Regions from separate parts of the Thioclava sp. NG1 genome, predicted to be linked through region 2. Evidence: riboswitches for the same ligand, from Rfam matches in the RefSeq annotation. Region 2 holds a riboswitch; each other region holds the start of a gene.

Region 1 (10,439 bases), on a different contig from region 2:
TGAAGACCAAAGACATCGAAGGGTTCGACTTCACGGGCTATGACATCGCGCTCTTCGCGATCGGCTCGGACGCCACGAAGAAATATGCGCCGATCGCCGCCAAGCAGGGCTGCATCGTGATCGATAACTCGTCGCTCTACCGCTACGACCCGGACGTGCCGCTGGTCGTGCCGGAGGTGAACCCGGAAGCCGTGGACGGTTACGCGAAGAAGAACATCATCGCGAACCCGAACTGCTCGACCGCGCAGATGGTCGTGGCGCTCAAGCCGCTGCATGACCGCGCCAAGATCAAGCGCGTCGTGGTCTCGACCTACCAGTCGGTGTCGGGCTCGGGCAAAGAGGCGATCGACGAGCTTTGGGACCAGACCAAAGGCATGTATGTGCCGGGTCAGGAAGTTGAGCCGAAGGTCTACCCCAAGCAGATCGCGTTCAACGTGATCCCGCATATCGACGTGTTCCTCGATGACGGGTCCACCAAGGAAGAGTGGAAGATGGTCGCCGAGACGAAGAAGATCGTCGATCCTGCGATCAAGCTGACCGCGACCTGCGTGCGCGTGCCGGTCTTCGTGGGCCACTCGGAGGCGATCAACATCGAATTCGAAGAGTTCCTCGACGAGGACGAAGCACGTGACATCCTGCGTGAGGCGCCCGGCATCATGGTCGTCGACAAGCGCGAAGATGGCGGCTACATCACCCCCGTCGAATGCGTCGGCGATTTCGCCACCTTCATCTCGCGCATCCGTCAGGACTCGACCATCGAGAACGGCCTGAACATCTGGTGCGTGTCGGACAACCTGCGCAAGGGCGCGGCGCTTAACGCGGTGCAGATCGCCGAGACGCTGGGCAAGCGCGTGCTCAAGAAGGGCTGAGCGTTCGGCCTTATTTGAATTGGGAAACGCCCGGTCGGAGGATCGGGCGTTTTTCGTTTGGGGCAAAGCGATGAGGGACGCGCCCGAGCTTCGGGCGGGCGCTTTGCTCCGCCTGTGGCTGAGCGCTTTATCTCGCAAGCCCGAATGTCGCTTGTGCCCGCGAGGCCATCGCCAATGCGCCCTCCCGGGGGGAGGGTCGGGCGCGGCCCGGGCTGGTCGCCCCGCGCTACAAAGCCTTACCGCGCGACCCGCTTAACCCCGAGATACGGCCCTTCGCCCGCTGCCGCGATACGTGCCTTGGCGGCCTCGATGCTCTCACAGGCCACGCTCATCGTTTTGCCGTTGGCATGGATCATCGTCTCGCCATCGCAGGCGAGCGCGACATGGCCTTTCCAGAACAGCAGGTCACCACGTCGCAGGGGCGCACCTTCGGGCACGGTCTCGCCCATCTCCGCCCATTGAAGATCGCTGTCGCCCGGCACGGATTGCCCGCACAGCGCGAAGCCGATCTGCACCAGACCCGAGCAGTCGATCCCCGCGCGGCTGTTGCCGCCCCAGAGATAGGGCGTGCCCAGCAGTCGCTCGGCCACCGCGAGGGGATCGTCCCCGGGCCGATCGAGCGCGCGCAGATGCTGCAGCGGAACGAAGCCCTCGGCGGTCACCGCGAACATGCCGGTTTCCCCCGTCACGGACAGCCGCGCGCCCATCGAGAGCTGCATCACTTCGCCGCGCTTGATCGCCGCCTCGCGATAGACATGCGTGGCGGGCGCGGTGACGACATGCGTGGCGGGCTCGGGCGTGGCGAAGGCGTCAGAGGCGATCCAACCGCAATAGCCGTCCCATGCCGCCTGCACGAAGGCGAAGCCGTCGCGCTGATCGATCACCGTCACCTCGGCTCCGAAAAGAAGCTGTCGGTCGCGCAGGCTGTCGGGCTCGGGGCAGAGATCGGTCACGGGTACGATGATCCGCGCGGGCATCCCGTGGGTGAAACCCTCGGCCTCGACCTGTCCTCGCAGCGCCTCCAGCGCGAAAGCACCTGAAAAGGGCAGGCGGCGACGGTCGGTCATTTCAGCACCTCGGGCAGAGCCGCGAAGATCGCCCGTGCGCCCTGACCGACGCCGCCTTTCGGCCGGGCGGGGGCGGCCGCGGGCTGCCAGCCGTAGATGTCGAAATGGGCGAAGCGCTTGGTCTCGGTCACGAAGCGGCGCAGGAAGAGTGCCGCGGTGATCGAGCCCGCCATGCCGCCCGAGGGCGCGTTATCCAGATCGGCGATGCCGGGTTCGATCTTCGCCTCGTAGGGCGCCCAGAACGGCATCCGCCAGAGCGGATCGGCCACCGCCCCCGAGGCCTTCGCCAAAGCCTGCGCGACGCCCTCGTCATCGGTGTAGAACGGGTGAATGTCCGGCCCAAGTGCGACCCGCGCAGCCCCCGTCAACGTTGCCATGCAGACCATCAGGTCGGGTGGGGTTTCATCGGCATAGGCCAGCGCATCGGCCAGCACCAGCCGTCCCTCGGCATCGGTATTGTTGATCTCGACGCTCAGCCCCTTGCGGCTGGTCAGGATGTCGCCGGGGCGGAAACTGTCGCCGCCGACCGAGTTCTCGACCGCCGGGACCAGCACCCGCAGGCGCATCTTCGCGCCGGTCGCCATGATCATATGCGCGAGCCCCAGTACGGTGGCCGAGCCGCCCATATCCTTCTTCATCAGCCCCATCGAGGCGCCGGGCTTCAGGTTCAGCCCCCCGGTGTCGAAACAGACGCCTTTGCCGACCAGCGTCAACGCCGGCCCTTCGCTGCCCCAACTCAACTCGATCAGCCGCGGCGTGCGCGGCGAGGCGCGGCCGACGGCGTGGATCATAGGGAAGTTCTGCGTCAGAAGGTCGTCGCCCTTCACGACCTTGACCTCAGCGCCGTGGCGGTCGGCCAGCAGGCGCGCCGCGCCCTCCAGTTCCTCCGGTCCCATGTCGGAGGCGGGGGTGTTGATCAGGTCACGCGTAAAAGCCTCGCCCTCGGCGACGGCCTCGATCTGCGCAGCATCCATCCCGTCCGGGCAAACCAGCCGCGCTTTCGGCGCTGCGGCTTCGGCGTAGCGGTCGAACCGATAACCTGCGAGCAGCCAGCCGAGCGCCGTCTCTGCCCTCAAAGATTCCGGCAAATCGCCCTCGATCCGCCACGCGCCTTCGGGAAGGGTCGACGCCGCGCGCGCCAGCGAGAACCGCTCTCTTGCCCGTGCCGCCGCGGTCCCGAGGCCCAGCAGCGCCGCCTCCGCGCCGTCCGCCCCCGGCAGAAGTGCGACCTGGCCCGCCTTCGCCTTGAACCCCGTTGCCTCGACGAAGGCGCGCTGTGCGGGCGGCAGATCGGCCAGGGCCTGCTCCATATCCTCGGGCGCGACGGCGATCAGGGCGCGGGCAGGCGCGTCGGCTTCGGCGAAGCGCATTGCCGGGCGCGGGGCGAGAAAGGAAAAATCTGCGGGTGCGTCTGCGCTCATGGGGGCGGCTCCTTGGCTCTGGTGGTTTCTTCGCCCCAGAGCCTAGCGCCGCGGCGCCTGCCCGCAAGGCCCGATTGCGCGCACTTCAGGAGGACAGGTCGCCGATGTCCCAGACCTCGGTAAGAGATCGTTCCGCGATCCGGCTCAGCCGCGCCATTACCGCCGCCTGCGCCACCGCATCGCCGGTCGCGATACACTCGGACAGGTCGCGCGCGGTGCGCACCATCGACACCAGACCCACATGTTCCGAGAGGTCGATCACCTTGACGATTGCGCACCGCATCTTGGCGCGTTGGCGCCATTTCGCGGCTTCTTCCAAGGCGGCGAGTTGCACGGCGAGATCCTCGACCGTGGCGCAGATGACCCGCTCCGCATCGACCTGTCCCAGCTCCACGTAGAGCACCGATAGCCGCGTCGTATCCAGCGACATCCGTTCCTTGCAACGCAAACGAGACACCTGTGTCACCACGACACCCCCCTTTGATTTCGCCATCACCCGGGCGGCAATATGGCCGACAGGTCTCAAGATTTCATTGAGCGACGCGGAGAAACCTCTCGTAACCCGGCCTGCATCGCGGTATTTGACGCTGCGATAAGACGCGAGACACCAGACCCAAAAACACCGGGGGACCGATGAGAGAGCATGTGAAGCCGCTGCCGAGCTACCTTGTGAACCGTTACCAGGGATGGCACGCGACTGCGTATGACGAAAACCGCGCCTGGTATCGCCGTCTCGCCTCCGAAGGGCAGCGTCCGCGCTCGATGATCATCGCCTGCTGCGACAGTCGCGTGCATGTCACCTCGATGTTCGGTGCCGATCAGGGTGAGTTCTTCATCCACCGCAATATCGCGAACCTCGTGCCGGAATTCACGCCCGATGGTGATCACCATGGCACGTCGGCGGCGGTCGAATATGCCGTGACCAGCCTGAAGGTCGCGCATCTGATCGTGTTGGGCCACAGCAATTGCGGCGGCATCGCGGGCTGCCACGCGATGTGTTCGGGTCATGCGCCGGAACTTGAGGAGAAAAGCTCTTTCGTCGGCACCTGGCTGAACCTTCTGCGTCCGGGCTACGAGCGCGTCACCGACCTGCCCGAGGATCAGCAGGTGCTGGCGCTCGAGCGTGAGGCCGTGAAAGTCAGCCTCGAGAACCTGATGACTTTCCCCTTCGTGCGCGAAGCGCTCGACGCCGATCGGATGACGCTGCACGGGCTGCGCCACGACATCGGCGAGGGTACGCTCGAGCAATACGTCTCCGGCTCGGATCGGTTCGAGAAGCTCTGAGGCTTTGCAAATTCGTTGACCCCCTTCGCGAGGCCGATTGCTCCGCCTTGGGGAAAACCAATTGGCATTCACGGGCTGTTAAGCTTGATGGGCGAGGCTGCGGGTACCCCGCCCACGCCAACGAGCTTTGACCCGACATGTCACCTGCATCCCGACCGCATTCCCAGCATCGTCTCGTCTCCCTGCGGCTGCCGCTCGATATGATCGATCGCATTGCGGCGGAGGCGCGCGCGTTCGGCCTGCCTCCGGCAGAGCTGATCCGGCGCGTCCTGCAGGAGGGGCTGCCGGAGGAGCCAACATCCGCCCTCCCCACCACGAAAGAGCCGCTGCCGGAAATGGCGGCGGTGCAAGCGGCGCTGGATCAGGCGCGCGATTGGTTCGATCTGCAACATCGGCTGCGGGATGCGGGCTTCGTGCTGCGGCTTGCGGGCGGGGGCGCGCTGGGTCTGCATGCCTGGCCGACGAACCGCTTCCTGTTGCTGCTCGACGAGATCGGCCCGAGCCTGACGGAGTTGGTGCTGCGCTTCGCCGCGCCGTTTCCGGGGGACGATGGCGGCCGCACCAAGATCGTCGGCGCGAGGTCTGGGCAGGGCGCGGCGGAAACGGTGACGGCACAGGCCGCCGCCGCCGAGTATGCCGCGGCGCAGGCGGCGGGGGCGCAAGCCGTGCAGGAGGAGAAGGCGTCCAAGGCGGCCGAAAAGACCGGCGGTGCAGAGACAGAGCCGCCCGAGGCGGCCAAGGCCGAACCGCCCGCGCGCGGGTTCCTGCGCCTGTCGCCAGCGTTGCTCGCGAAACTGCGGGCTGCGGCGAACCCGCGAAACGCAGCCTGATCGCGCGCGGAGGCCTTTGCGTTAGGCTGACCTAGCGCAGCACCTTGTCGGTGGGCCAACTCAGCGTGGTCTCGGTGCGGATCGTCTTGGTCTCGTCCGCGCCCAGATCGAAGCGCCATGCGAGCACGCCGCGGCGATGGTCGTAATCGGTCTCGCTCGCGGGCGGGGTCGCCTTGGTAGTGATTTTCAGGTCTTCCTGTTCGGAATAGGGTACCCGGTCGATCACCCGCATCGGCCAGCCTTTGTCCGTCAGGTTCTTCACCTCGATCTCGACGACTTCGCGGCGCTCGTTCGACTTGGAAATGAAGCCGCTGTCGCCCTCCATCGTGTCGGGCATGCGGCGGTCCACGCGAATGCCCTCGATCGGCCCGAAGCCCAGCGTCAGGTCATCCCCTGCCGCCACCATCGGCAGATGCGACTGGCCGACCAGCGCGCCATCGGCATAGAGGTTCGCGGGGCCGGGCAACAGGATCTCGCCGGTCCCGTTCTTGCCCTCGGCCACGCGATAGGCCTGGGGATCGGTCAGCGGGGCGGCTTCGGCGAAGACCTCCATCGGGAGGGTCTTGGAATCGAGGCTCAGGCGGAGATCGTCGACCCCGTCGCGCAGATCGACCGCGCTCGGGTAATGGTAGGTCACCGTTTCGCCCTGCATCTGAAGATCGGCGCGGTCGCTGATCGCTGCTTCCGCCATCGGCGCGGCGGCGCCATCCGATGCCGCGAGGGAGCGCTTCATCGGCACCGGTGCGGGCGGCGCATCCGGGTCGCCGATGTGCGCGAGGCGCGGATAGACTTCGCCCGGCTCTGCGCGCCCGCCGGGGCGAGCGGTCGAGAGCGTCAGGTCGACGTTACGCCAGTCCTCGCCGGTGGCCTGATGGACCGAGACGAAGCGCTCCATATCCACCGCGCCCTTGTCTCGGTCGAGCCGCAGATCATAGGAGGGCTGCCACCCGGCATTGTTAACGTAAGAGGTGATCGTCAGCGTGCCCGAGCCCTGCACCTTCGCGCTGAGCATCTCTCGATCTTTCGCCGGGTTCAGCAGCGCATCGAGCGCCGCTCGCGCCTGCTTCACCGCCTCTTTCGCGGGGTCGAGCGCGGCTTCCGCGCGGCGCGCTTCCGCTTCGGCGGCGATTGCGCGTTCGGTGGCCGAGAGAATCTGATCCTCCACCATCTGCGCCAGCGCGCGCAGCTGTTCGGGCGCGGTGACCTGCGAGTCGGTGTTCTTGAGATATGTGATCTGGTCGCGCGCGGCCTGCGCCTTGGCGCGGATCACGGCCACCGCGTCTTCCTTTTCCGCAAGGGCTTCCTTTGCAGAGGCCAGCCGGTCACGCGCAGCCTTCACCGCTGCGCTTTCGGTTCCGCTGGTCGCCGGCGCGCGCCCTGAGATCAGGCTCACCGCGCCGATCTGCACACCGTCACCCGACACCCGCAGCGTCGAGATGTCGGTGCCTTCGGGAAACCCCGGAACCAGCAGGTCATGGCTGCCCTCGGGCGCCTTCACCTCCACCTGCCGCACCACCTGCGCGCCCTGCGGAAAGAGCGTCACGGCCGTGATCTTGCCCGGTGCCTCGATCGTGTCGGCCAAGGCGGGCAGGGCGGTCGCGGCCATAAGGGCCGCCGTCAGGGTGATGCGCATCGGTTCCTCCCACATCCGTTCCGGATCGAGCCTGCGTCGGCCTGCGCGCAGTTGCAAGCCATTGAAATCCGGCGCGGGTCGTCACTGGCGGGAACTCGCCAGAGCGTTCGTGCTAGGCGTCGGGGGGCTACGACTGCTTGCCCTTGCGTCCGAAGTCCCGCGCGCATAGGTTGCGCCCTACCTCGGGGTGCCGGATGATCCGGCTGAGATGCGAGCCACGCGAACCCGTTGAACCTGAACCGGTTAAGACCGGCGGAGGGAAGGTAGCCGGATAGTCCGGCCCCACTCCGCCCGGCAAGCCCAAGGAGTGAGGCATGAAAACCCACCTGATGCTTGCGGGAGCCCTGAGCCTGATCGCCACGATGGCGGCGGCCGAGGACAAGCCCGTGCTCACCGTCTATGCGCCTGATTATTTCACGAGCGAATGGGGCCCCGGTCCCGCGATCGAGAAGGGGTTCGAGGCGACCTGCGATTGCGATCTGAAATTCGTGTCGGGCGATGTGCTGCCGCGCATCCTGCTCGAAGGCGACAAGACCTCCGCCGATGTCGCGATCGGTCTGAACACCGACGTGACCGCGAAGGCGCGCGCCACGGGCCTGTTCGCCCCGCATAACGAGGACACGTCCGACCTGACCATGCCGGTCAAATGGGACGATCCGATCTTCCTGCCTTTCGACTGGTCTGAACTGGCCTTCGTCTATGACAAGACCAAGCTGAAGAACCCGCCCACGAGCTTCCAGGATTTGCTGGATGCGCCCGACGACGCCTACAAGATCGTCATCGAAGATCCGCGCAGTTCGGTCGCGGGTCTGTCGTTGTTGCTCTGGGTGAAGGACATCTATGGCGACAAGGCCGAAGAGGCCTGGACGAAAATCGCGCCCAAGGTGCTGACCGTGACGCCGGGCTGGTCGGAGGCCTACGGCATGTTCACCGATGGCGAGGCGGATATGGTACTGAGCTATGTCACCTCGCCCGCCTATCACATCATGGCCGAGGACGACGACTCCAAGGCCGCCGCGATCTTCCCCGAGGGGCATTACTTCACCCCCGAACTGGTCGCGCAGCTCAAGACCTCGAAGCATCCCGAGCTGGCGCAGAAATTCATGGATTACGTGCTGAGCCCCGATTTCCAAGGCATGATCGCGACGGCGAACTGGTCCTTCCCGGCGAAACTGCCCCACGATCAGCTGCCTGAGGTGTTCCAGAAACTCCCGATGCCCGACAAGACGCTCTACCTGGGTGAGGCCGAGGCCGAGAAATTGCGCGGTCCGGCGCTGGAAGAATGGCAACGCGCCTTCTCCAGATAAGAGGCACGCCCATCTGGGCGGTGCTGGCGGGTGCGGCTTTGGCCGCGCTTGTCCTTGGCACTTTGGCGGCAGTCGCGCTCCGGGCAGGCGGGCTGACCGGCTTGCGCGAAACCGATCTCGCCGCGATCCGCTTCACGCTCTGGCAGGCGGCGGCCTCGGCGCTGATCTCCTGCGCGCTGGCGGTGCCGGTCGCCCGTGCGCTGCATCGCCGCCGCTTCGCCGGGCGCGGACTGCTGATTTCGCTCCTGGGGGCTCCCTTCATCCTGCCGGTGATCGTCGCGGTCTTCGGGCTGATCGCGGTCTTCGGGCGGCGCGGGCTGGTCAATGCGGCCCTCGCCCCGCTCGGCATCGATCCGATTTCGATCTACGGCGCGCAGGGCGTCATCGTGGCCCATGTTTTCTTCAACCTGCCGCTTGCGACCCGGATGATCCTGCACGGCTGGGAGGCGATCCCGGCCGAGCGGTTTCGCCTTGCTGCGACCCTCGGCTTCGGCCCTGCGGAGGTCACGCGTCACCTCGAACGTCCGATGCTGCGCAGCGTGCTGCCCGGGGCGTTCCTTGCGATCTTCCTCGTCTGCCTGACGTCCTTCGCGGTGGCCCTGACCCTTGGCGGCGGGCCGCGCGCGACCACGGTGGAGCTGGCGATCTATCAGGCCTTCCGCTTCGATTTCGACATGGGCCGCGCGGCGAGCCTTGCGCTGGTGCAGGTCGCGATCTCGGTCGCAGCGCTGCTGATCGCGGCGCGCGCCACCCTGCCGTCGAGTTTCGGCGCGGGGCATGACCGCCGCGCCGCGCCGATCCCGCAGCTGTCCGGCGGGATAGGGCGTGCGCTCTTCGACGCGCTCGCGATCGGGCTCGCAAGCGCCTTCCTGCTGCTTCCCATCGGCACCGTTTTCGCCCGGGGCATTCCGGCGGTGGCCAACCTGCCCGAGATGGTCTGGCCCGCGACGCTGACCTCTTTGGTGATCGCGCTGCTCTCCACGGTTGTGACGCTCGCCATCGCCCTGCCGCTCGCACTGGTGGCGACCCGGCAGCGCTGGGCGGAGATCGCGGCGATGCTGCCGATGACAGCGTCGAGCCTCGTGATGGGCACCGGCGCCTTCCTGATCGCGCGGCCCTTCGTGAACCCGACGAGCCTCGCGCTGCCAATGGTGCTGCTGACCAACGCCGCGCTTTCGGTGCCTTTCGCGACCCGCATCCTGATGCCCGAGATCCGCACGCTGCAGGCCGATTACGACCGGCTCGCCGCCTCGCTCGGGCTGCGCGGCATTGCCCGGCTTCGTCTGCTGACGGTTCCGCGCCTTGCCCGGCCGCTGGGGTTCTCGGCGGGGCTGGCCGCGGCCTTCTCTATGGGCGATCTGGGCGTCATCACGCTGTTCTCGGATGGCCAGACCCGCACCCTTCCGCTGGCGCTTTTCCAGCTCATGGGGTCTTATCGCATGGATCAGGCGGCGGGCACTGCAAGCCTGTTGCTGATCCTCACTTTCGCGCTCTTCTGGGCGCTCGACCGCGCGGGGCATTATGCTGACCCTCGATAAGCTTCTGATCGAACAGGGCGATTTCCGCCTCGAAGCCGATTTCACGATCCCGGCCGGCGCGCGGGTCGCGCTGATTGGCCCCTCGGGGGCGGGCAAGTCGACGCTGCTCTCGGTACTTGCGGGGTTTCTTGGTCCGACCCGGGGGCGGGTGCTCTGGTGCGGCGAGGACATCACCGAGGCGCCGCCCGGCGAGCGTCCGCTCTCGATCCTGTTTCAGGATCAGAACCTCTTCCCGCATCTGCGGCTGGAGACCAACCTCGCGCTTGGCCTGAACCCGAAAGGCAAGATCGACGCAACCGACCGCGCCCGGATCGAGACCGCGTTGGCGCGTGTGGGCCTTGAGGGGATGGAGAGGCGCAAACCCGGCGCACTGTCGGGCGGGCAGCAAAGCCGCGCAGGCCTGGCGCGGACGTTGCTCCGTGGCCGCCCGATCCTGCTGCTCGACGAGCCCTTTGCGGCGCTGGGGCCCGCGCTGAAATCCGAGATGCTG
Region 2 (10,439 bases):
GACCATCACCGGATCGAGCACTACCGGACAGTCGAGCCCGGTCAGCCTCTCGGCCACAGTCTCGATGATCGCGGCATCGCCCAGCATTCCGATCTTGATCGCGTCGGTACGAACGTCTTCGCGCAGCGATGCCAACTGAGTTGCGATCAGCGCCGTGTCGCACAGGCTCACCGCCTGCACGCCGCGCGTGTTCTGGGCGGTCAGCGCGGTAATCACGCTCATCGCGTAGCCACCATTGGCGGAGATGGCCTTGATATCGGCCTGAATGCCCGCCCCGCCCGATGGGTCGGAACCCGCGATAGTGAGAATATTGGGGATCATGTGTCGCTCCATGCGTTGCGCAGGGTTCGGGTGGCGCGCGTCATGTCGGGGGCACGCGAGATGGCAGAAATCACCGCGAGACCGGCACCGCCCGCCGCGCGGATTGCGGGCGCGTCAGTGGCAGTGATCCCGCCGATCGCGAGGCAGGGAAGATCGGTGCGCGAGACGATCCGGGCAAAGCCCACATGGCCGATCGGGGCGGCATGGTCGGGCTTCGAGCCGGTCGCATGGATCGGACCGACGCCGAGATAATCGATGCCGGGAGGAACGGCGGCGATCTGCGCCTCGGTCTCGATCGAGAGGCCTAGGAGCATGTCGGGCCCGATCCGGCGGCGGATCGCGGCGGGGTCGCCATCGCTCTGGCCGATATGCAGCCCTGCGGCCCCAATCTCGATGGCCACCGCGACCCTATCGTTCACGATCAGCGGCACGTCATAGGGGGCAAGCGCTTCGACCAGCGTCCGGGCCAGCGCGGCGAATTCTGCATCGGGGAGCACCTTGTCGCGCAGCTGCACCCAGCCTGCACCGCCCCGTGCCGCGGCCACGGCTTGCGCGAGCACCGGCTGCGGGGCGGCCGGGTCGGTGACGAAACAGATGGACGGGATCATCATGCGGATTCGATCCGAGCTCCGGTGCTCAGCGCCTCGGCGTCGATCGCATAGAGCGCATCGAGGAACGCGACCTGAAAACTTCCCGGGCCTAAGGCACTCGCCCCGGCGCTCTCCCCGGCGAGCCCGAAATAAGCCAGCGCCGCGACGACCGCCTCGAAGCGAGGCTGTCCTGCGAGAAACGCAGCCACCAGACCAGTCAGCGAACAGCCCAGAGCGGTCACGCGCGGCATCATCGCATGGCCATTGGCGACCCGCGCAGCGCGCTCCCCATCCGTCACAAAATCGACCGCGCCGGTCACCGCAACCACGGCCCCGCTCATCCGGGCCAAGGCCCGCGCGGCGCCTTCCGCGGTCTCGACACTCTCAGTGGAATCCGCCCCTTTCCCCGCGCCAGCCGCGCCAGCCTCGCCCGCAAGCGCAAGGATCTCCGACGCGTTGCCGCGGATTGCCGTCGGGCGCAGTTCCACGAGCCGCGCACCGAGCGCACGCCGATAATCCGTCGCGCCGACAGCGACAGGGTCTAGCACCCACGGGGTTCCCTGCGCGCTCGCGACCTTGGCCGCCGCCGCCATCGCCTCCGCCCAGGGCGGCGACACCGTGCCGATATTGATGCTGAGCGCCTGCGCGAGTCCGGCGAACTCGGCCGCCTCCTCGCGCGCATGCACCATCGCGGGCGAGGCGCCGGAGGCGAGCAGAACATTCGCCATCACGTTCATCGCGACGTAATTGGTGATGTTGTGAACGAGCGGCGCGGTCTGCCGCATCGCCGCGAGATATTGTCCGGGATCTTCCATCGCTCTCTCCTTGGCTGCGGGCATCAGGAGAAGTGCGAGGGGGCAAAGGCGGGAACGCGCCTGACCGTCTCACGCGCCTCCCTCCGCCGGCATTATCCGGTTCAGGTTCTAAGGGTTCGTCTCAGCCCGGTTGCCCGAGCGCCCCTGTCGCTTCGCTCCGAGAGGTGACAGCCTTCGCGCCGCCCGTCAAGCCGGGTCAGACGAGGCGCCCACAGCTTCGCCGCGATCAGCATCCAGCGCATATCCGTGAACGGCGGAACGGTTCTGGTCGCCGTCATATGGCAGGCCGGAAAGAGCGAAGATACGGGCGTCGTTTTCGGATCCGCTTTCCCATCCGAAAGCTGCTCGGTGCAGCCCCGTCTGCCTGATGCCCGCAAAGCAGAATGGAACAAAGGCCCCTTGCATCCGTTGGGGAACCATATCCCCCACCGCTCCGTCCCAGCATTATTGAGCGAGGTTTTTTAGCATGAGACGTCTAGACACGCATTCCGGAACGGCCCTGACCGGCCTCGTTACCGCCCTTGTCCTCTGCGCGAGCGCAGCCTACCCGGGCTCTTCGGACCAGCAGACCCTCTTCACATCCAAGCAGGCATCGTCAGGCCACGACGTGTACAAGAAGCACTGCGCCGATTGTCATGGCAGCGATCTGATGGGGGATGCAGGCCCGGCACTGGCGGGCAAGAAATTCGCCGACAGCCTCGACTACAGCGGCATGACCGGCAAGCAACTATACGACTTCATCGCGAAGCACATGCCCAAGGATGACCCGGGCGAGCTGACCGACAAGCAGTATCTCCAGACATTCGCCTATCTGCTTTGCAAGAACGGTTTCAAACCCGGGGACAGCGCGATCGACCAGAAAGCGATCGATGCGATGGACCTGCAGCCGTTACCGGACTCGTCGCAGTCATCCTGCGACTGACCCGACCGCCGCGGCTGATCATTTCAAGAGAGGAGGACCGAACATGGCACATTTGCCACCATTCACCGCGACCTCGCGAGGCGCCGTCCGACCTCTGATCCTGTCCGTATGCGTGGCGGCCCTGCCGGCACTTGCGCACGCGAAGCAGAGTGACGAGATCCAGGGCACGAGCGACACGAACCGCGCCCAGATGAAGGAGCTTCCCGCTTCGGCGAATGTCGCTGTCGACGACAACGCGATGCGATCCGCCAAGGACAACAAGTCCGATTGGTTGCTGCATGGCCGGAGCTACAGCAACCAGCGCTATTCGCCACTCGACCAGATCACGACGGACAATATCGACAAGCTGCACCCGGTTGCCTTGGTGCAGACCGGAAAGGTCGCCAGCTTCGAGACCACGCCGATCGTCGTCGATGGCGTGATGTATATCTCGACACCGATGGTCGATAACGAGATGACGGTCATGGCCGTCGATGCCGCAACCGGCGAGACGTATTGGAGCACGACCTATGACGTCTCGCAGGTCAAGACCTGCTGCGGCCCGGTGAACCGGGGCGTGGCCGTGGGTTACGGTAAGGTCTACATTGCGACGCTCGACGCCAATCTTCTCGCGCTCGACGCCAAGACAGGCAAAAAGGTGTGGAAGACCAATCTCGCAGACCCGCAAGCGGGGTTCTCGGAAACGATGGCGCCGCAAATCTATGACGGCAAGGTGATCGTCGGCAGTTCCGGCGGCGAATGGCCGATCCGCGGCTTCGTCGCCGCGATCGATGCGAAGTCGGGCGAGGAGGTGTGGCGCTGGCACGCGACGGATCCCGACACGTTCGAAGGCGACTCGTGGAAGTCCGGTGGCGGCATGGTCTGGACGACCCCCGCAATCGATCCGGAGCGAAACATGGTGATCTTCAGCACCGGCAATCCGAACCCCGACCTCGACGGCTCTAGCCGCAAAGGCGACAACCTCTATACCGACTCGATCGTCGCGCTCGATGCCGATACCGGCAAGCGCAAATGGCACTATCAGGAGGTCAAGCACGACGTCTGGGATTACGACGCCGTCAGCAATGTCGTGCTCTTCGACGCCAAGGACTCCAACGGCAAGGTCGTTCCCGCTGCGGGCGAGGCCGGCAAGGTCGGCTGGCTCTATGTGGTGAACCGCGAAACCGGCGATCTGATCCGCAAGTCGGACCCGCTCGTGAAGATGTCGGACAACATGTTCACGCCGCCGACCAAGGACGGGGTTAAGATTCTGCCGGGCGCCAATGGCGGCGCGGAATGGTCGCCGCCGGCCTACTCGCCGGAGACCAACCTGTTCTACGTCATGGAAATGAACCAGTTGATGAACTTCACGACCGATGGCGAAACGACGACGCTGCCGGGTACGCTTCGGCTGGGCAGTACGTTCAAGAACGTCAAGGGCGACGAGGCGATGCAGACCGGCGTGCTCGACGCGGTGAACGTCAACACCGGCAAGGTCGAGTGGAGCTACGACGCGCCGCAGCCGATGATCGGCGGCGTTCTCGCCACGGCCGGGAACTTGGTCTTCACCGGCGAGGGCAACGGCATGTTCGACGCCTTCAATGCGAAATCGGGTGAGAAGCTCTGGAGCTTCAATCTTGGTGCCGGCGTCAACGCACCGCCGATCACCTATCAAGTCGACGGCGAGCAATATGTCGCGGTCGCAGCCGGCGGCAACTTCCAGCTCGGCTTCCCGCGCGGCGATGTCGTGGCGATCTTCAAGCTCGACTGATCCGCCACGAAAACACGTTCAACCTCAAATTCAGGGCCGCGACGCATCCGTCGCGGCCCTTTATGCAGAGAAAGTTTCCGGCGCGCCCCCTGAACGGCTATCTCGCCCCCGCGGCCGACGAAAGTCGCGCGGCAGGAGCGTCGCGATCACCCGGGTAGGCGCACCGCGGGCTCGGGCCGCCCAGCGACTCCGGCGGGGGCGCAATAGACCCGGCCCTGCGCGGCATCGGGTTCCTCGATCCCTTCCTTCGCCGTGGTGACAAAAAGCGTCTTGAACTCCGGCCCGCCGAAAGCCGGACAGGAACTGTGCCGTCCGCCGACTTCGATCGCCCGGTCGAACCGCCCGTCGGGCAGGTAGCGCGCGACCCGCCCCGATCCCCATTGCGCACTCCAGAGCGCGCCCTCGGCATCCGTCAGCCCGCCGTCGGGGTTCAGCCCATCCGCGCTCAGATCGACGAAAATCTCCGGCGCGCCCTCTGGCCAGCCTTGCGCATCCAGCGCGACCGTCATGATCTTCCCTTTCGGCGTGTCGGAGAAATAGGCGCGCCTTCCATCGGGGGCGAAACAGATCGAATTGGGGATCGAGATTTCGGGGAAAAGCCGCTCCACCGTGCCCTCGAAATAGCGATAGATCGCACCTGCGCCGGTCTCCGCGTTTCTGCCCATCGTGGAGGCCCAGAATCCCCCCATCGGATCCGCGCGGCCATCGTTGCAGCGGGTGTCGTCGCGGTCGGCCTCGATCGCGACGAGCGGCTCATGCGCACCCGAGGCAATGTCGAAACGGCGCAGCCCGGTTTCGGTGGAGATCACCAGCGTGTCGGCATCGACCCAACCCGCTGCAGAGGCCATCTGCCCAATGTTCCATTCGCGGGGCCCGCTCGCGTCGCGGCTGAGCAGCCGCCCTGCGAGGATGTCGAACCAGAACAGCTGGCCGCGTTCGGGATGCCAGAGCGCGCCCTCGCCGAGAAAGCAGTTGCGGTCGTCGTAAATCTCGTAGCTCATGCCGTGCAGACCTCGTCATAGCGGGCGACCAGCGCGCGGGCCTTTCCGGCTACGGTATCCACGCTGTCGCCGGGTTTGTAGAGCGACGAGCCGATGCCGTAGCCCGCAGCGCCGGCCTTATGCCACTCGCCCATGTTCTCGGCGGAGACGCCGCCCACCGCGAAGAGCGGCACTTCGGGCGGCAGCACCGCGCGCATTGCGCGCAAGCCCACGGGGCCGATCAGCTCGCCCGGGAACAGCTTGAGCCCGTCCGCCCCTGCGGCGAGCGCCGCGAAGGCCTCGGTCGGGGTCATCACGCCGGGAAAGCTCTGCAGACCGGCGGCTTTGGAAGCGGCAATCACGTCGGTGTTGCAATTGGGCGAGACGATCAGCTTCGCGCCGGTCGCGGCGACAGCTCCGACCTGGTCCGTGGTCAGCACCGTCCCCGCCCCGATCAGCGCGTCCGAGCCGAAGCGCCCCACCATCGCGGCGATGCTGTCGAGCGGGTCGGGGGAGTTCAACGGCACCTCGATCCGGGTGACGCCCTCGGCGATCAACGCCTCGCAGACGGGGATGGCTTCGGCGGGAGTGATCCCGCGCAGGATGGCGATGATGGGTCGGCTCATGTTTCGGCTCCGATGGTCTGGCGCGCGGCATAGAGCCCCGCGAGGGTCACGTCTTCGGCGTCTTGGCAGGTCGCATCAATGCCGCGACCTGCCAGCGCCCGGGTATAGAGCGGGCTGAGAACGGGGCTTCCGATCAATGCGACGGGCTGACCCTGCCAGAGATCGCGCGCGGCGGCCAGTTCCCAGCCGATCAACAGCCCCGAGAGGCGGCAGGCGGCGGTTTCGGGCGATTGCGCGCCCAGAAGCGCCCCGGCCCGCAGCGCGAACAGCGCCCCATAGGCGCCCGCCGGATCGGCCTGCGCCTCGGCCACCGCCGCGTCGAACGCTGCCATGTCCTGACACCCCTTACCGATCGTGTGGCGCAGCACGGAGCGATGGGCGAGCAGGTCGTAGATCTCGCCGGTCATACAGCTGCGGAACCGCTCGATCCGACCCGCGCGCAGGGCCACCCATTTCGTATGGGTGCCCGGCAGGCAGATAGTGCCCTCGAAGCCGGGATTGCGCAGCAGGAAGCCAGCGATCTGGGTCTCCTCGCCGCGCATCACGTCGGGCGGGCTGTCCTGCCGCAGGCCGCAGGCGATATAGACCGGGCGCGCGGCGTGATCGGGCACCCGCACGAGGCGCGGCTGGGCGGCGCAGGGCACCGGCGCATAGGGCGCCTCGGCCCAGCCCTGACGCGAGCCGACCATGCCACAGGTCACGACCGGAGCCGCGCCCCAGCCTGCAACGGCCTCTTCCAACACCGGTCCGAACTCGGCGGGGGCGAGCTTGCCCATCCCCTGCTCTGAGCTCCGTCGGTCGAGCACTTCGCGCCCGCGCATCGCCCAGACACGCAGGTGCGTCGTGCCCCAATCGGCGGCGATCCAGTCGGGAGCCGCGTCACTCATAGTCTTTCTCCTTCAATCAGGTGGATGCGCTCGGGGAAGGTCCAGGGCAGTGTGAGCCCCTGCCCCATCAGCGCTTGCCCACTGAGCGTAACCGGTCCGGTCTTAAGCGCGGGGATCCCACGCGACAACCGGGGCAGGTCTTCTGCCGTAATCAGCCGCAACCGATAGCGCGCTGCGGGGTCCAGCCCCGTCAGTCGCAAGGGGCGCGGCAGGATCTGCGCGGAGGTCGCCGCCTGACCTGCGAAGGCCACGAAACGGCTACCATCCTCGGCCAGCTGCAACTCGGCGATCACGGCCGGGTCGGCGCTGTCGAGCCGCAGGATATCCGCCCGCATCCGCCAGTCGCGGTTGTCCTTCCACCAGCGCGTGACGGAGGTCAGCACCTCGGCCTCCTCCGCGGTCAGCTCGCGCGGGTCCATCTCGAATCCCATATGACGTTGCGCCGCGACCCAGGCGCGTTTGCGAATATCGATCACCCGGCCCGAGGTGTGGCAATGGCGCGGGCCGACGTGAGAGCCGGTGACGCAAGCAGGCAGGAACAGCGCGGCATCATGCTGGATCCGCAGCCGCTCCAGCGCATCGTTGCTGTCCGAGAGCCACACGCGGCCGGTGCGTTCGAGAATGCCGAAATCGATCCGCCCGCCGCCCGAGGCGCAGCTTTCGAACTCCACATCTGGATGGGCCGCGCGCAGCCGGTCGAGCAGATTGTAGAGGCCCCGCGCCTGCGCTGCGTCGGGATACGGCAGCACGCGGTTATGGTCCCATTTGACGTAAGCGATTTCATAGGCCGAGAGCACCGCGTCGATCGCGGCAAAGAGGTGGTCGCGCACCGCCGGGTTCGCCATGTCGAGTACGCGCTGCTGACGACCCTCGATCTGATCGTCCGGGCCCAGCAGCCAGTCGGGATGGGCCCGCGCCAGATCGCTGTCGCGATTGACCATCTCGGGCTCGAACCAGAGGCCGAATTCCATCCCGAGGCTTTGGACATGATCGACCAGCGGCGTCAGCCCGTCGGGATATTTGCGCGGATCGACCGCCCAGTCGCCCAGTGAACTGGTGTCGTCGTCGCGCTTGCCGAACCAGCCGTCATCCAGCACGAAGCGTTCCGCACCAAGTGCGGCGGCGCGCTCTGCGATAGATTTCAGCTCGGCCAGATCGTGCTTGAAATAGACCGCTTCCCAGCAGTTGTAATGCACCGGGCGCGCCTTGGCCCAAGGGGCGTGTTTGCGCAGATGGCGCTGGAAGGCCACCGCGCAGCCATTCGAGCCCGCCTCCGAGAAAGCGGCATAAAGCGTCGCGGTCTCGAACCGCGTCGCCGGTTCCGGCTCGGAGCCGCTCGCATGACCGAACTGGATTTGCCTGCGTCCGTCAGGAAGCTCTTCGGCCACCATCCGATGCCCGCCCGACCAGCCGTAATGGAAGCCGCGGGTTTCGCCTTGCGTCTTGGTGGCGCCGCGCGCAGGCAGGATCAACCCGGGGAAATGCTCGTGCCCGGTACGGCCCGTATGGTTGTCGCGCACGCGCTGACCGGGGCGCCACGGCGTCGCCTCGATCTGGAATTCACCGATCCAGCGCCCCGAGACTTCAAGCATCTCGTCGGCCAGCTGCGGGCCGGGAAACACCGGGGCGGCGAGCCAATGAAGCGTAATCGGCTCATCGCTCTCCAGCTCTGCGCGCGCCGCGATCAGACCGGTGTCGGGGTCGAGCGTGAATTGCGCGCTATAGCGCAGCCCAAGCGCCGCATCGCGATAGGTAAGCCTCAGTTCGCGGCCGGTCTGCGTCTCGCTCTCGAACCGGAAGGCGGGGCGCAACGGCTGCCCCGCCCCGTCGCGCGCGATCAGGCCGGGCTCTCCGGGGAAGCTCTCGCTGGCCTCGGGGCAGATCGAGACCTCTGGTGCGCGGTCGAGCATCCCGCCGGTGACATCCGGCACGCTCGCGACGGCCAAGCCCGCGAGGTCTTCCCCCTCGGGCAGCGCCGCGCCCCAATAGACGATCTCGGGAAGCCTCTCGTCGTGACCCGCCAGAACGAGGCTTTGGCGGGTGTCCTGCAAATGCCATGTGCGGATCATTTCACCGCCCCGAGCGTCAGCCCTGCGATGAAGTGTTTCTGCATCAGGAAGAACATCGCCACGGGGGGCAGAGCGGCGAGGATCGAGCCTGCCGACACCAGTTGCCACGCCGCGACCCATTGACCGTTGAGCGATTGTAGCCCTGCGGTGATCGGCTGGGTATCCGCCCCCGTGGTAAGCACCGTCGCCCAGAAATAGTCGTTCCAGATGAAGGTGAAGATCAGCACCGACAGCGCCGCGATCGCGGGTCGCACCAGTGGCAGCACGATATGCCAGAAGATCTGCCATTCGCCCACGCCCTCTACCCGGGCGGCTTCGATCAGCTCTTTCGGGAGCGCCTTGATGAAGTTGCGCATGAAGAGCGTGCAGAACCCGGTCTGGAAGGCGACATGGAACAGTGCGAGCCCGGTGATCGTGTCATAGAGCCCCATCTTCACTGTCAGGTCGCGCACCGGCACCATCAGGATCTGGAAGGGCACGAAGTTCCCTGCCACGAAGATGAAGAAGATCAGCAGGTTGCCCTTGAACTTGTAGACGGCGAGCGCAAAGCCCGTCAGGCAGGACAGCGCCACCGCCCCGATCACCGTTGGGATCGTCACCTTGAAAGAGTTCAGCATGTAGCTGGCGAAGGGCGAATTCTTGAACACGTCGAGATAGTTCGAGAAGGCCAGATAGGACGGCACCCCGAAGTAGTTGCCCTGCGCGAGATCGCTCGACGGACGGATCGAGGTGACGGCGACGCCCAGAAGCGGCAGCAGCCAGAGCACCAGCATCACCGGCAGCAAGACCTGATAGGTCAGTCGGGCGGCGGGGCTCATGGATTGAATGGGTTTGGGAAACATCTCACAGCCCCCTTTCGTCGCGCCACATCTTCCAGATGAAGCCCGAAATGAAGATCATCATGATCGCGAACAGCACCACCGCGATCGCCGCGCCATAGCCCATGCGATAGCCGTATTCCGACAGCGCCTGCTCGTACATGTAGTAAGACAGCACCCGCGAGGATCCGAAGGGCCCGCCATCGGTCATGATCGACACGAGATCGAAGCTGCGCAGCGCACCGATCACGGTGACGACGACCGCGATGAAGGTAGCCGGGCGCAATTGCGGCAGCACGACATACCAGAGCATCTTGATGCCCTTAGCTCCGTCGAGACGCGCCGCTTCGATCTGGTCGGGCGCGACCGCGTTCAAACCGGTCAGGTAGAGGATCATGCAGTAGGCGATCTGTGGCCACAGACCGGCGGCGATGATCCCGTAGGTCACTGTGTTGGGATTGGCGAGGATCGCGATCCCGGTCCCGTCGAGCCATTTCGTCAGCTCGAAGAACAGTCCGAAGCCCGGTGCGTAGAACCACGAGAAGATCAGGCCGACCACGACCTGAGAGATCACGAAGGGAAAGAAGAACAGCGATTTGTAGATCCGGATGCCGCGCACGGTCTGGTTCAGGAAAAGCGCGATGAACAGCCCGAACGGGAT
Region 3 (10,439 bases), on a different contig from region 2:
GGAACAGGCTGGGTCGACAGCGCCGCGATGGCCGCGCCATACCTGAAATCTTTCGATGCCACATCCGCGCTGCATTACGAAATCGGCCTCGGCGACGGGCTGTCGGCGTCGATTTCGCAGGCAGGCGGCGGGGCTGGAGATATCACCTCGCATTACATCGCCGGCTCGCTCAGTGCCCGGTTTGGCGTTGGCAAGCTCTCGATGACCGTCGGCAGCCTGCATGAAGACGGCGGCTTCCTGGGAACCTCGGTGGGCGGCGCGTTCGGTGGCGGCCTGTCCAGCGATACCCGCTTCGTTCAGCTCGGCATGAACGTCGCCCTCGGTGACGGCACCTCTCTCGCGTTCACCGCGGCCAATGGCAGTTCGAACTTCTCCGGAGACGGTTTGCTTCGCTCCGGCAGCGGGCTGCACTCGAACGCCTATGCCTTGGGCCTGACAAAGCGAGGGTTTCTGTCCGGCGATGATCGTGTCTCCATCGGGATTTCGACGCCGATCTCGCTTGCCTCGGGCAAGATGACGATGAGCGTGCCGACCGCCGTCGGGGCCGCCGTCGGAAACACGCGCTCCGACAAGGTGGTGATGACGGCCTCCTCGGTGAATATCGAAAGCGCAGCACCCGAGCCCGACCTTCAGTTCGGCTATTCGCGCACGGCCGGGATCGGTCGTCTCGGCGCGGGGCTTGTCTACGAACCCGGGCAGCGTTCCGCGATGGGGGTTTCGCTGGGATGGACGGCGCGCTTTTGAACCGCTGACGCCGGGCGCGCCGATCACGACCGCCGGAAGTCGCGCGGACGCGCCTTGCCAGGTTCGAACTTGGCTCCTACAACAGGATCACGCAGGGGAGTCCCGCTTAGGGGACTGAGAGGCTGACAGGGTGAAAACCCGGTGACGCGACCCTTTGAACCTGACCCAGTTGATACTGGCGTAGGAAGCTAGGCGCGCAGACCGGGAAGAGTCTTTCTATCGTTGCGGGCCATGACAAAAGGCCGTTCGGCCTTTGGTTTCCCAAGCGTCTCTCAATTGGTGTCCTCTGAGATCGAATGCTTGAGGAGCACCGAAACGATGAACATTCCCAACCCCACGATCACCACCGGTCCGCTGCCGGCGTCGCGCAAGATCTACGTCGAGGGCGCTTTGCATGAAGGTCTGCGCGTGCCGATGCGCGAGATCGCCATGCACCCCACTGCCGGGGAAGCACCGCTGCCGGTCTATGACAGTTCGGGCCCTTACACCGACCCCGAGGTCACGACCGATATCAATGCCGGTCTCGCGCCGCTGCGCCGGGCATGGATCGAGGCGCGCGGCGATGTCGAGAGATATACCGGGCGCGATGTCCGACCCGAGGATAACGGCTTTGCCGAAGGGGCGCGGCTGACGCCGGAATTCCCGGTCAGGCGGCAACCGATGCGGGCCAAGGGCGACCGCGCGGTGACGCAGCTGGCCTATGCCCGCGCAGGCATCATCACGCCCGAGATGGAGTTCGTCGCGATCCGCGAGAACCAGCTGCGCGAGGCCGTGGGACCGCGCGACGGGCAGGACTGGGGCGCGAACCTGCCCGATTACGTGACGCCGGATTTCGTGCGCGACGAGATCGCCGCAGGCCGCGCGATCATCCCGGCCAATATCAACCACCCGGAAGCCGAGCCGATGATCATCGGGCGCAATTTCCTCGTGAAGATCAACGCCAACATGGGCAACTCGGCCGTCACCTCCTCGATGGAGGAAGAGGTCGACAAGTTGGTCTGGGCGATCCGCTGGGGCGCCGACACCGTGATGGACCTCTCGACCGGGCGCAACATCCACAACACCCGCGAATGGATCATCCGAAACAGCCCCGTGCCGATCGGGACCGTGCCGATCTATCAGGCGCTGGAGAAGGTGAACGGGATCGCCGAGGACCTGACATGGGAGGTCTTCCGCGACACGCTGATCGAACAGGCCGAGCAGGGCGTCGACTACTTCACGATCCATGCAGGGGTGCGTCTGCACATGGTGCCAATGACGGTGGAGCGCGTGACCGGGATCGTCAGCCGGGGCGGCTCGATCATGGCGAAATGGTGCCTGCATCACCACAAGGAGAGCTTCCTCTACGAGCATTTCGAAGAGATCTGCGACATCTGCCGCCGCTACGACGTCTCGTTCAGCCTCGGCGACGGGCTGCGGCCGGGCTCGATCGCGGATGCCAATGACGCTGCGCAATTTGCTGAGCTGGAGACGCTGGGCGAACTGACGAAGATCGCCTGGGCGAAGGACTGTCAGGTGATGATCGAGGGGCCCGGTCATGTGGCCATGCACAAGATCAAGGAGAACATGGACAAGCAGCTGGAGTGCTGCCACGAAGCGCCGTTCTACACGCTCGGTCCGCTGACCACGGATATCGCGCCGGGTTACGACCACATCACCTCGGGGATCGGGGCGGCGATGATCGGTTGGTTCGGCTGCGCGATGCTGTGCTACGTCACGCCGAAGGAACATCTGGGCCTGCCCGACCGCGACGACGTGAAGACTGGCGTGATCACCTACAAGATCGCCGCCCATGCCGCCGATCTGGCCAAGGGGCTGCCCGGCGCGCAGCGGCGCGACGATGCGTTGAGCCGTGCGCGTTTCGAGTTCCGCTGGGAAGACCAGTTCAACCTCTCGCTCGACCCCGATACCGCCCGCGAATTCCACGACGAGACGATGCCGAAAGAGGCCCACAAGGTCGCGCATTTCTGCTCCATGTGCGGGCCCAAATTCTGCTCGATGCGGATTTCGCACGACATCCGCGCCGAGGCGCAGAAAGAGGGGATGGAGAGCATGGCCGCCAAGTTCCGCGAAGGCGGGGAGCTTTATGTGCCCCTCAAGGGGTCGGGCGAATGATCACCATCGCAGGCGGCGGCCTCGCGGGGCTGTCCTCGGCGCTCGAACTGGCGCGCGCCGGGGCTGCGGTGCGGGTCTTCGAGGCGGCAGAGGAGATCGGGGCGGGCAGCGTGTCACGCTATGCGGGCGGGATGCTGGCGCCGTGGTGCGAAGCCGAAAGCGCCGAAGAGGCAGTGGTCACGCTGGGCGCGCGCGCGGCAGACTGGTGGGCCGAGATCACGCCGGTCACGCGGCGCGGCACGCTGGTCCTCGCCCCTCCGCGCGACAGTGCGGAACTGACGCGCTTCGCCCGCCGCACCTCCGGCCATCGCACGCTCGATCAGGCGGCGATCACAGAGATGGAGCCGTCCCTCGCGGGGCGGTTCGCACGCGGGCTGTATTTCGCGGAGGAGGCGCATCTCGACCCGCGCCGCGCGCTGCGCGATCTGGCGCGGGCCGCGCGTGACGCCGGGGTCGAGATCGTGTTGGGAACCACGGCCCCCGCGCAGGTGGATCTCGATTGCACCGGCTTTGCCGCCGACCTGCCTGACCTGCGCCCGGTGCGCGGCGAGATGGCCATCCTGCACTGCCCGGAGGTCGAGATCACCCGCACCTTGCGCCTGCTGCACCCGCGCATCCCGCTCTATCTCGTGCCGGGCGGGCAGGGCGTCTACATGATCGGCGCGACGATGATCGAAAGCGCCGCGACGCGCCCGATCACGCTGCGCTCGCTGACCGAAATGCTCAGCGCCGCTTTCACGCTGCATCCCGGCTTTGCCGAGGCGAGCGTGATCGAGACCGGGGCAGGGCTGCGCCCGGCCTATCCCGACAACCTGCCCCGCCTCGAGAGGCACGGCGGGACGCTTCATCTCAACGGGCTTTATCGCCACGGCTTCCTGCTTGCGCCTGCGATGGCGGCCCGTGTCACGCAACATTTCTTTCCGGAGGGCTCCGATGCAGCTCATCGTCAACGCGAAACCGCATGAGATTGCCGCGCAGGACCTCGCAGCCGCGCTGGCAGAGCTGGGCTTTGCCAATCCCGCCATCGCCACCGCGCTGAACGGAGAGTTCGTGCCCCGGGCCAACCGCGCGGCGACGCGGCTCACCGAAGGCGACCGGCTCGAAGTGCTCGCACCGATGCAGGGGGGCTGAGATGAAACTCTATGACACCGAACTCACCTCGGCGCTGCTTCTGGGCACGGCGCAATATCCCTCGCCCGCGATCTTGTGCGAGGCGATCCGCGCCAGCGGCTGCGAGGTCATCACCGTAAGCCTGCGCCGCGAGGCCACGGACGGCGCGGGCACGCAGTTCTGGGACATGCTGCGCGAGACCGGGATGCGGGTGCTGCCCAACACCGCGGGTTGCCATTCCGCGCAGGAGGCCGTCACCACCGCGCGGATGGCGCGCGAGGTCTTCGGCACCGATTGGATCAAGCTGGAGGTGATCGGCCATGCCGACACGCTGCAACCCGATGTCTTCGCGCTCGTCGAGGCGGCGGGGGCCCTCGCGCGCGATGGCTTCAAGGTCTTTCCCTACACGACCGACGATCTGGTCGTCGGCGAGCGGTTGCTGGAGGCCGGGTGCGAGGTGCTGATGCCATGGGGCGCGCCGATCGGCTCGGGGCAGGGGCTGCGCAACCCCGATGCGCTGCGCGCGATGCGGGCGCATTTCCCGACCGTGCCGCTGATCGTCGATGCGGGGGTCGGGCGGCCCTCGGATGCGGCGCAGGCAATGGAGCAGGGGATGGACGGGGTGCTTTTGAACACCGCTGTGGCGAAAGCCGGCGACCCGGTCGGCATGGCACGCGCGATGGCGCTGGCGGTGCGGGCGGGTCGTGCGGGGCATCTTGCCGATCCGATGGAGCGGCGCGACATGGCCGTGCCCTCGACCCCGGTTCTGGGGCTGGCGGAGTTGATGTGATGGAGCGGTTCTACCTGATCACCTCGAATGTCGCGCAGCTGGAGCGTCTGGTGCCGCAGGGCGTCCGGCTGGTGCAGCTGCGGCTCAAGGACGTCCCGCCCGCCGAGACCCGCCGCCAGATTGTGCGGGCGCGGGATATCTGCGCCGTGCATGGTGCGCAGCTGGTGGTAAACGACTACTGGCAGGAGGCGCTCGACCTGCGCTGCAGCTTCGTCCATCTCGGGCAAGAGGACATGGACACGGCGGACTTGCCCGCGCTGCGCCGCGCCGGGATACGCTTTGGCCTGTCGACCCATGATGAGGCGGAGTTGGACCGGGCGCTAGGGCAGGACCCTGTCTATGTGGCGCTCGGACCAGTCTATCCGACGAAGCTGAAGAAGATGAAATGGGCGCCGCAGGGGCTGGAGCGCGTGGCCCGCTGGAAGGCGCTGACGGGCGGCGTGCCGCTGGTCGCGATCGGGGGGCTGACGCCAGAGCGCGTGCCCGGTGTGTTTGCGGCAGGCGCCGACAGCCTTGCAGTCGTCACCGATATCCAGCAGGCGCCCGACCCGGAGGCGCGCGTGCGCGCGTGGCTGAGGGTCTGCGCACCATGAGCCGCTATGCCCGCCAGATGATCCTGCCCGAGATCGGCGCGGCTGGGCAGGCGAAGCTAACTGCCGCGCATGTTGCCGTCATCGGGGCCGGGGGCTTGGGCTGTCCGGTGCTGCAATATCTCGCCGGGGCGGGCGTGGGACGGCTGACGATCTTCGATCCCGACATGGTCGAGGAAAGCAACCTGCACCGCCAGCCGCTCTATCGGATGGCCGATCTCGGACGCCCCAAGGTCGAAGCCGCGCGCGACGCGCTGCGCGCCCTCAACCCGCAGATCGCGGTCGAGGCGCGCGCTACCGCGCTCGGGCCGCAACGGGCGGAGAAGATCGCGGCGGAGGTAGATCTGGTGATAGATGCCGCCGACAGTTTCGCGGTGTCCTACATCCTTTCCGATGCTTGCCTGAGGTGGCAGACCCCGCTGATCTCCGCGAGCGTTCTGGGCCAGACCGGCTATGTCGGCGGCTTTTGCGGTGAGGCACCCTCGCTGCGCGCGGTCTTCCCGGACCTTCCCGCCTCCGGCGCGAGCTGCGCCACGGCGGGCGTGCTGGGCCCGGTGGTTGGTGTGATCGGCTCGCTGCAGGCGCAGATCGCGCTGCGCGTGCTCCTCGGGGCCGACCCGCCCGCCTTGGGCCGGATGCTCACCGCCGATCTGGCGGAGCTTTGCTTCGGCGGGTTCAGCTTTCTCGGCACGCCCGAGCCGGAAAGGCCGCTGCGGTTTGTGTCGGCCGACATGCTGTGTGAAGGCGATCTTGTGATCGACCTGCGCGGTGAAGACGAAGCGCGCTCGCCGATTTCCGCCGGGGCCGTCAGGCTGCCCGGTTCGGAACTGACGGCGCTGGAGCCCGCCTCCGGTCAGCGGGTCGTTCTGTGCTGCGCCTCGGGCCTTCGGGCGTGGCGGGCCGCGCGCGTTCTTCAAGAACGCGGTTTCGAGGCGCTCGCCTTGCTTGCCGCCAAGGCGGATGGGTGATGCAGCGCCGGAGGTTCCCGCGTCGAGGCCGCGTGCGGCGCGGCCGGTTCAGTTCAGCCGCTGCAGATGGCGCGTCAGAATTGCGGCGGCGGACTTGGCGTCCTGACGCCGGATCGCGCTCATGATGCCGTGGTGATCCTTGTCGATGCGGGGGCGCCAGCGCGCGCGGTAATGAACGAGGATGTAGCGGGCCGCGAGGTTCTGCATGTTCTCGACCGATTCCAGCAGGCGCGGCATCTCGCAGGCCTCGTAGATCTTGATGTGGAACGCGCGATTCTGCTCTTCCCAGTCGTAGATATTGGAGGCCTGATCGCAGGCCTGACGCAGCTCGTCTGCCTGTTGCACCTGTGCGGGCGTCAGGTTGGGCACCGAGTGCAGAAGCGTGAGCGGTTCGAGCGCCAGACGCATGAGTTTCAGCTCGCGCTGCGCCAGCGGATCCAGCGGCGCGACGTGAACCCCCTTGTTGGGCCGGGACACCACCAGCCCGCGCGCGGACAGCTTGAGCAGGGCTTCGCGGACCGGCACATGGCTCACGTTGAACTCTGCGGCGACATAATCCTGCCGGAGACGTTCGCCCGCGATCAATTCGCCGCGAATGATGCGGCGGGCCAGTTCGTCGGCGATCAGGTCGGGGGTGGGCGCGGCAGGAATGGTCTCGGACTTTCAAGGGGGCGTGTGGGCCGAAGGTCAGGGCATGCGGGCAATACAGCAGGACGGATGGTAGGTCAAAGTCAGAGCGCCGTCTCGGTCCATCCGCGTCATCAGGTGACGCAGGCGCGGCGCCGACAGTTGCCCGCCCATCAGCCCGTTGACCCCGGTCGCGCGAAGATGGCCGAACAGGGCCCGCGCATCGGGGAAATCCAGACGGATGGTTTCGTCCCACGCGGCGATCACCTCCATGTGCCGGGGCATGTCGTGGCACAGTCCGTCCGCGTCACGATAGGAGGGGGCACCCGCGGCAAGCCCCAGCCGTGCGAGTTCCGGGAAATTCCCGGGACCGAAACTGGTGACGGCGAGAAGCCCGCCGGGGACGAGGGTGTCGGACGCCTTGCGAAGGAGTTCATGCGGCGCGGCCAGCCATTGCAGCATCGACGTCGAGGCGACCAGATCGAGGCGATCCGGCAAATCGATTTCGGTCGCATCCCCCCCGAGGGCGTGGACGCGGGTCCGCTCTGGCCAGTGCAGATCGGGCAGCGGCGCTGCGAGGTCGTTGAGCCAGATCTCCCGTGGCTCCAGCTGCAGAAGGTGGCGCGTCAGAAGGCCGGTGCCATGGCCAAGCTCGATAACCCGCCCCCCGCGTTGCATCATCGGGGTCAGGCGTTCGCTCAACCGTGCCGCGATCCGGGCCTGAACCGAGGCTGCCCCGTCATAGCTTGCCAAATGGCGCGAGAAGGCTGCGGCGATACGCTCTTTCATCCGATGATCTCCTGCCAGTTCCGCCACTGGGCGAACGGGAAATGGCCCGTGTCGACCCAGTCGATCGGCTGGCCTGGCCAGGCAGCGGTCATCGCGTCGGCGGGGAAGATGCGATCCTTGCGCGCCGCGATGATCCGGTCGAACGCGCCGACCGGCGCCGGGGGCCGAGCCCTGAGCGCGCGCAGCTCGTCGCCCAATGCGGCAATGTCGGGCGCCTGCGGTTGCGGGAGCCCCGCGCGGCGCGCGAAGCGGGCAAGGCTCTGGCGGTCAAGGCCGGCGAGGGTGCCGTCATAAATGTCCGCGCCGATGGTGCGGCGTGGGTTGGTCGCGCCGCAGATCGCGATGGCACGCTCGGGGCGCAGACCACCCAGATGCCGCGCCGCCACTGCCACCCCCATCGAATAGGCGACGAGCATGATCCGGTCATGCCTCCCTATCCATGCGGGATCGAGGGTCTCGTCACGGTAATCGCTCAGGATCAACAGGTCATTGTCGCCTGCCAGAAGTTCGATCTCGGCGGTTTCGGTGGTCCAGCCCGAATAGAACAACACCAGTTGGGGGCGCCCCCGCTGCCTGATCCAACGCGCTCGCATCAAAGCCCCTTCGCAATGGTGAGCATGGCATGGGTGACGCGGCTCAGCTCGTCGGGTTCGATGCTCAGGGGCGGCATGGCGTAAAGAAGGCGCCCCAAGGGACGCAGCCAAACACCGCTTTCCATGCAGAACCGGTGCACGCGACCGACGGGCAGCGGAGCCTCCATCTCGATGACGCCGATCGCGCCGAGCGTGCGCAGGTCGCGAACACCCGTCATGGCTCGGGCTGGGGCCAGTTCGGTGGCGAGCTGTGTCTCGATGGCGCGGGCTCGGGCCGACCAGTCGCTGCCTTTCCACAGATCCATGGCCGCCGAGGCCACGGCGCAGGCCAGCGGATTGGCCATGAAGGTAGGGCCGTGCATCAGGGCGCCGACAGTCGCGGCCAGCTCCTTGGTCGTGATCGTGGCGGCGAGGGTCATCATGCCGCCGGTGAGCGCCTTGCCGAGGCAGAGGATGTCGGGGGTGACGCCTGCCGTCTCCATCGCGAAATCGGCCCCCGTGCGGCTGAACCCTGTGGCGATCTCGTCGAAGATCAGGTGTATGCCGAAGTGGTCGCACAGGGCGCGCAATCCGCGCAGGTAGCCGGGGTGATGGAAATGCATTCCGCCGGCTCCCTGAACGACGGGTTCGATGATGAAGGCCGCGATGCGGTCGCCGTGGGTGCGGAACAGCGTCTCCACTTCTGCCAGCCCGTTGCACACGGGATCCTCGCTCCACTGCGCGTCGAAGGGGATCGGCGGGCGCGAGACGAAGTGCTGCGCCGAGAGGGCGCGTCCGAACTGGGCGTGCATGCCGGTCTCGGGATCGCTCAGGCTCATCGCCTTCCAAGTGTCGCCATGATAGCCGCCCCGCGCGGTTGCGAGGTCCGTACGGTGGGGATGGCCCCGGTTCACCTGCGACTGGGCGGCCATTTTCACCGCCACTTCGACCGCGACCGACCCGCTGTCGGAATAGAAGATCTGATCGAGCCCGGCGGGCATCGCCGCGACGAGCTGTCTGGTGAGATCGATCACGGGCTGATGGGTGAGGCCTGCGAACATCACATGCGGGAGAACCTCGGCCTGATCCTTCAGCGCCTGAACGAGGGGCGCCGGCGCATGGCCAAAGGCCGCGGCCCACCACGAGGACATGGCGTCGATCATCCGTCCCCCGTCGTCGCGGGTCAGCCAGATTCCCTCCGCCGCAACGATCCTGTGCAGGCGCTGCGGGCGGGCGCGCTCGGTATAGGGGTGCCAGACATGCGCCTGTTCGAAAGCCATATCCTTCATCACAGTGTTCCCCGGATGCGATCGAGATCGAGCCGCCGGGCCGCATCGCGCAATCCTTGTGTCGTCAGATCGGACATGACGGGTAGGCGGCCCAGCGACGGCAGCTCGGCGATGCGGCAGATGGTGTCCTGACTGTCGGCCACCTCGTCGCCGACGAAGGCGATACCGACGAGCGGCACGCGCCGGGCGCGCAGGGCTTCGATTGTCAGCAGGCTGTGATTGATCGTGCCGAGCGTGGTCCGCGCGACGACGATCACGGGCGCGCCCCAGTCCGCCATCTGGTCGGCATAGAGACGGTTGCCGTTCAAGGGCACCAGCGCACCGCCTGCGCCTTCGATGACGAGCGGGCCTTTCACCTCGGGCAGCTCCAGAGAACCGATCTCAACCCGGTCCAGCCTCGCCGCGAGATGGGGAGAGGCCGGGGTGCGCAGGCGCCATGCCTCCGGCAGGGTGGGCCGCCCCGTGAGCCGCTCGACGGTTTCGCTGTCGGTTTCCTCGTCCAGCCCGGCCTGCACAGGCTTCCAGTAGCTCGCCTGAAGCGTGAGTGTCAGCGCCGCGCTGAAGACGGTCTTGCCGATGCCGGTATCGGTGCCGGTGACGACGATGGGTGAGGTCATGGGGTAAGCTCCGGTGCAAGGGTGGACAGGGTGCTGAACAGGGTGTCGATGTCGCGAGGCTGCAACCCGCCCGTCAGCGAGATACGCAGCCGTGCCGTGCCTCTGGGGACCGTCGGCGGGCGCACGGCCCGCAGGTCGAGCCCCGCCGCCCGCAGCCCTTGCGCGAGACGGATAGCGGCATGATCTTCGCCGACGATCAGCGGTATGATCTGACTGCCGTGATGGTGC

The links. A riboswitch is a leader RNA that binds a small molecule or an ion and turns the genes downstream of it on or off. The one in region 2 is predicted to bind thiamine pyrophosphate.
Region 1: another riboswitch for thiamine pyrophosphate. It lies ahead of thiB (thiamine ABC transporter substrate binding subunit); the one in region 2 lies ahead of thiM (hydroxyethylthiazole kinase).
Region 3: another riboswitch for thiamine pyrophosphate. It lies ahead of thiC (phosphomethylpyrimidine synthase ThiC); the one in region 2 lies ahead of thiM (hydroxyethylthiazole kinase).

What each region holds. Positions count from the first base shown of each region.
Region 1 covers NZ_QFBB01000010.1:108,899-119,337, forward strand. The annotation lists gene DEM26_RS16780 (aspartate-semialdehyde dehydrogenase) at 1-869, shown strand, start outside; gene DEM26_RS16785 (C40 family peptidase) at 1,106-1,936, opposite strand; gene DEM26_RS16790 (leucyl aminopeptidase family protein) at 1,933-3,357, opposite strand; gene DEM26_RS16795 (hypothetical protein) at 3,443-3,787, opposite strand; gene DEM26_RS16800 (carbonic anhydrase) at 3,991-4,641, shown strand; gene DEM26_RS16805 (hypothetical protein) at 4,779-5,471, shown strand; gene DEM26_RS16810 (DUF4139 domain-containing protein) at 5,503-7,104, opposite strand; TPP riboswitch at 7,278-7,382, shown strand; gene thiB (thiamine ABC transporter substrate binding subunit) at 7,419-8,411, shown strand; gene DEM26_RS16820 (thiamine/thiamine pyrophosphate ABC transporter permease ThiP) at 8,387-9,949, shown strand; gene DEM26_RS16825 (thiamine ABC transporter ATP-binding protein) at 9,933-10,439, shown strand, end outside.
Region 2 covers NZ_QFBB01000002.1:78,004-88,442, reverse strand. The annotation lists gene thiD (bifunctional hydroxymethylpyrimidine kinase/phosphomethylpyrimidine kinase) at 1-321, opposite strand, end outside; gene thiE (thiamine phosphate synthase) at 318-929, opposite strand; gene thiM (hydroxyethylthiazole kinase) at 929-1,726, opposite strand; TPP riboswitch at 1,788-1,882, opposite strand; gene DEM26_RS03485 (c-type cytochrome) at 2,193-2,648, shown strand; gene DEM26_RS03480 (pyrroloquinoline quinone-dependent dehydrogenase) at 2,692-4,398, shown strand; gene DEM26_RS03475 (SMP-30/gluconolactonase/LRE family protein) at 4,545-5,399, opposite strand; gene DEM26_RS03470 (2-dehydro-3-deoxy-6-phosphogalactonate aldolase) at 5,396-6,004, opposite strand; gene DEM26_RS03465 (2-dehydro-3-deoxygalactonokinase) at 6,001-6,891, opposite strand; gene DEM26_RS03460 (alpha-galactosidase) at 6,888-8,960, opposite strand; gene DEM26_RS03455 (carbohydrate ABC transporter permease) at 8,957-9,802, opposite strand; gene DEM26_RS03450 (carbohydrate ABC transporter permease) at 9,804-10,439, opposite strand, start outside.
Region 3 covers NZ_QFBB01000006.1:14,813-25,251, reverse strand. The annotation lists gene DEM26_RS12510 (S8 family peptidase) at 1-744, shown strand, start outside; TPP riboswitch at 828-948, shown strand; gene thiC (phosphomethylpyrimidine synthase ThiC) at 1,063-2,859, shown strand; gene DEM26_RS12500 (FAD-dependent oxidoreductase) at 2,856-3,824, shown strand; gene thiS (sulfur carrier protein ThiS) at 3,793-3,990, shown strand; gene DEM26_RS12490 (thiazole synthase) at 3,992-4,759, shown strand; gene DEM26_RS12485 (thiamine phosphate synthase) at 4,759-5,352, shown strand; gene DEM26_RS12480 (HesA/MoeB/ThiF family protein) at 5,349-6,317, shown strand; gene DEM26_RS12475 (GntR family transcriptional regulator) at 6,366-6,929, opposite strand; gene DEM26_RS12470 (methyltransferase domain-containing protein) at 7,005-7,733, opposite strand; gene DEM26_RS12465 (pimeloyl-ACP methyl esterase BioG family protein) at 7,730-8,326, opposite strand; gene bioA (adenosylmethionine--8-amino-7-oxononanoate transaminase) at 8,326-9,594, opposite strand; gene bioD (dethiobiotin synthase) at 9,594-10,211, opposite strand; gene DEM26_RS12450 (8-amino-7-oxononanoate synthase) at 10,208-10,439, opposite strand, start outside.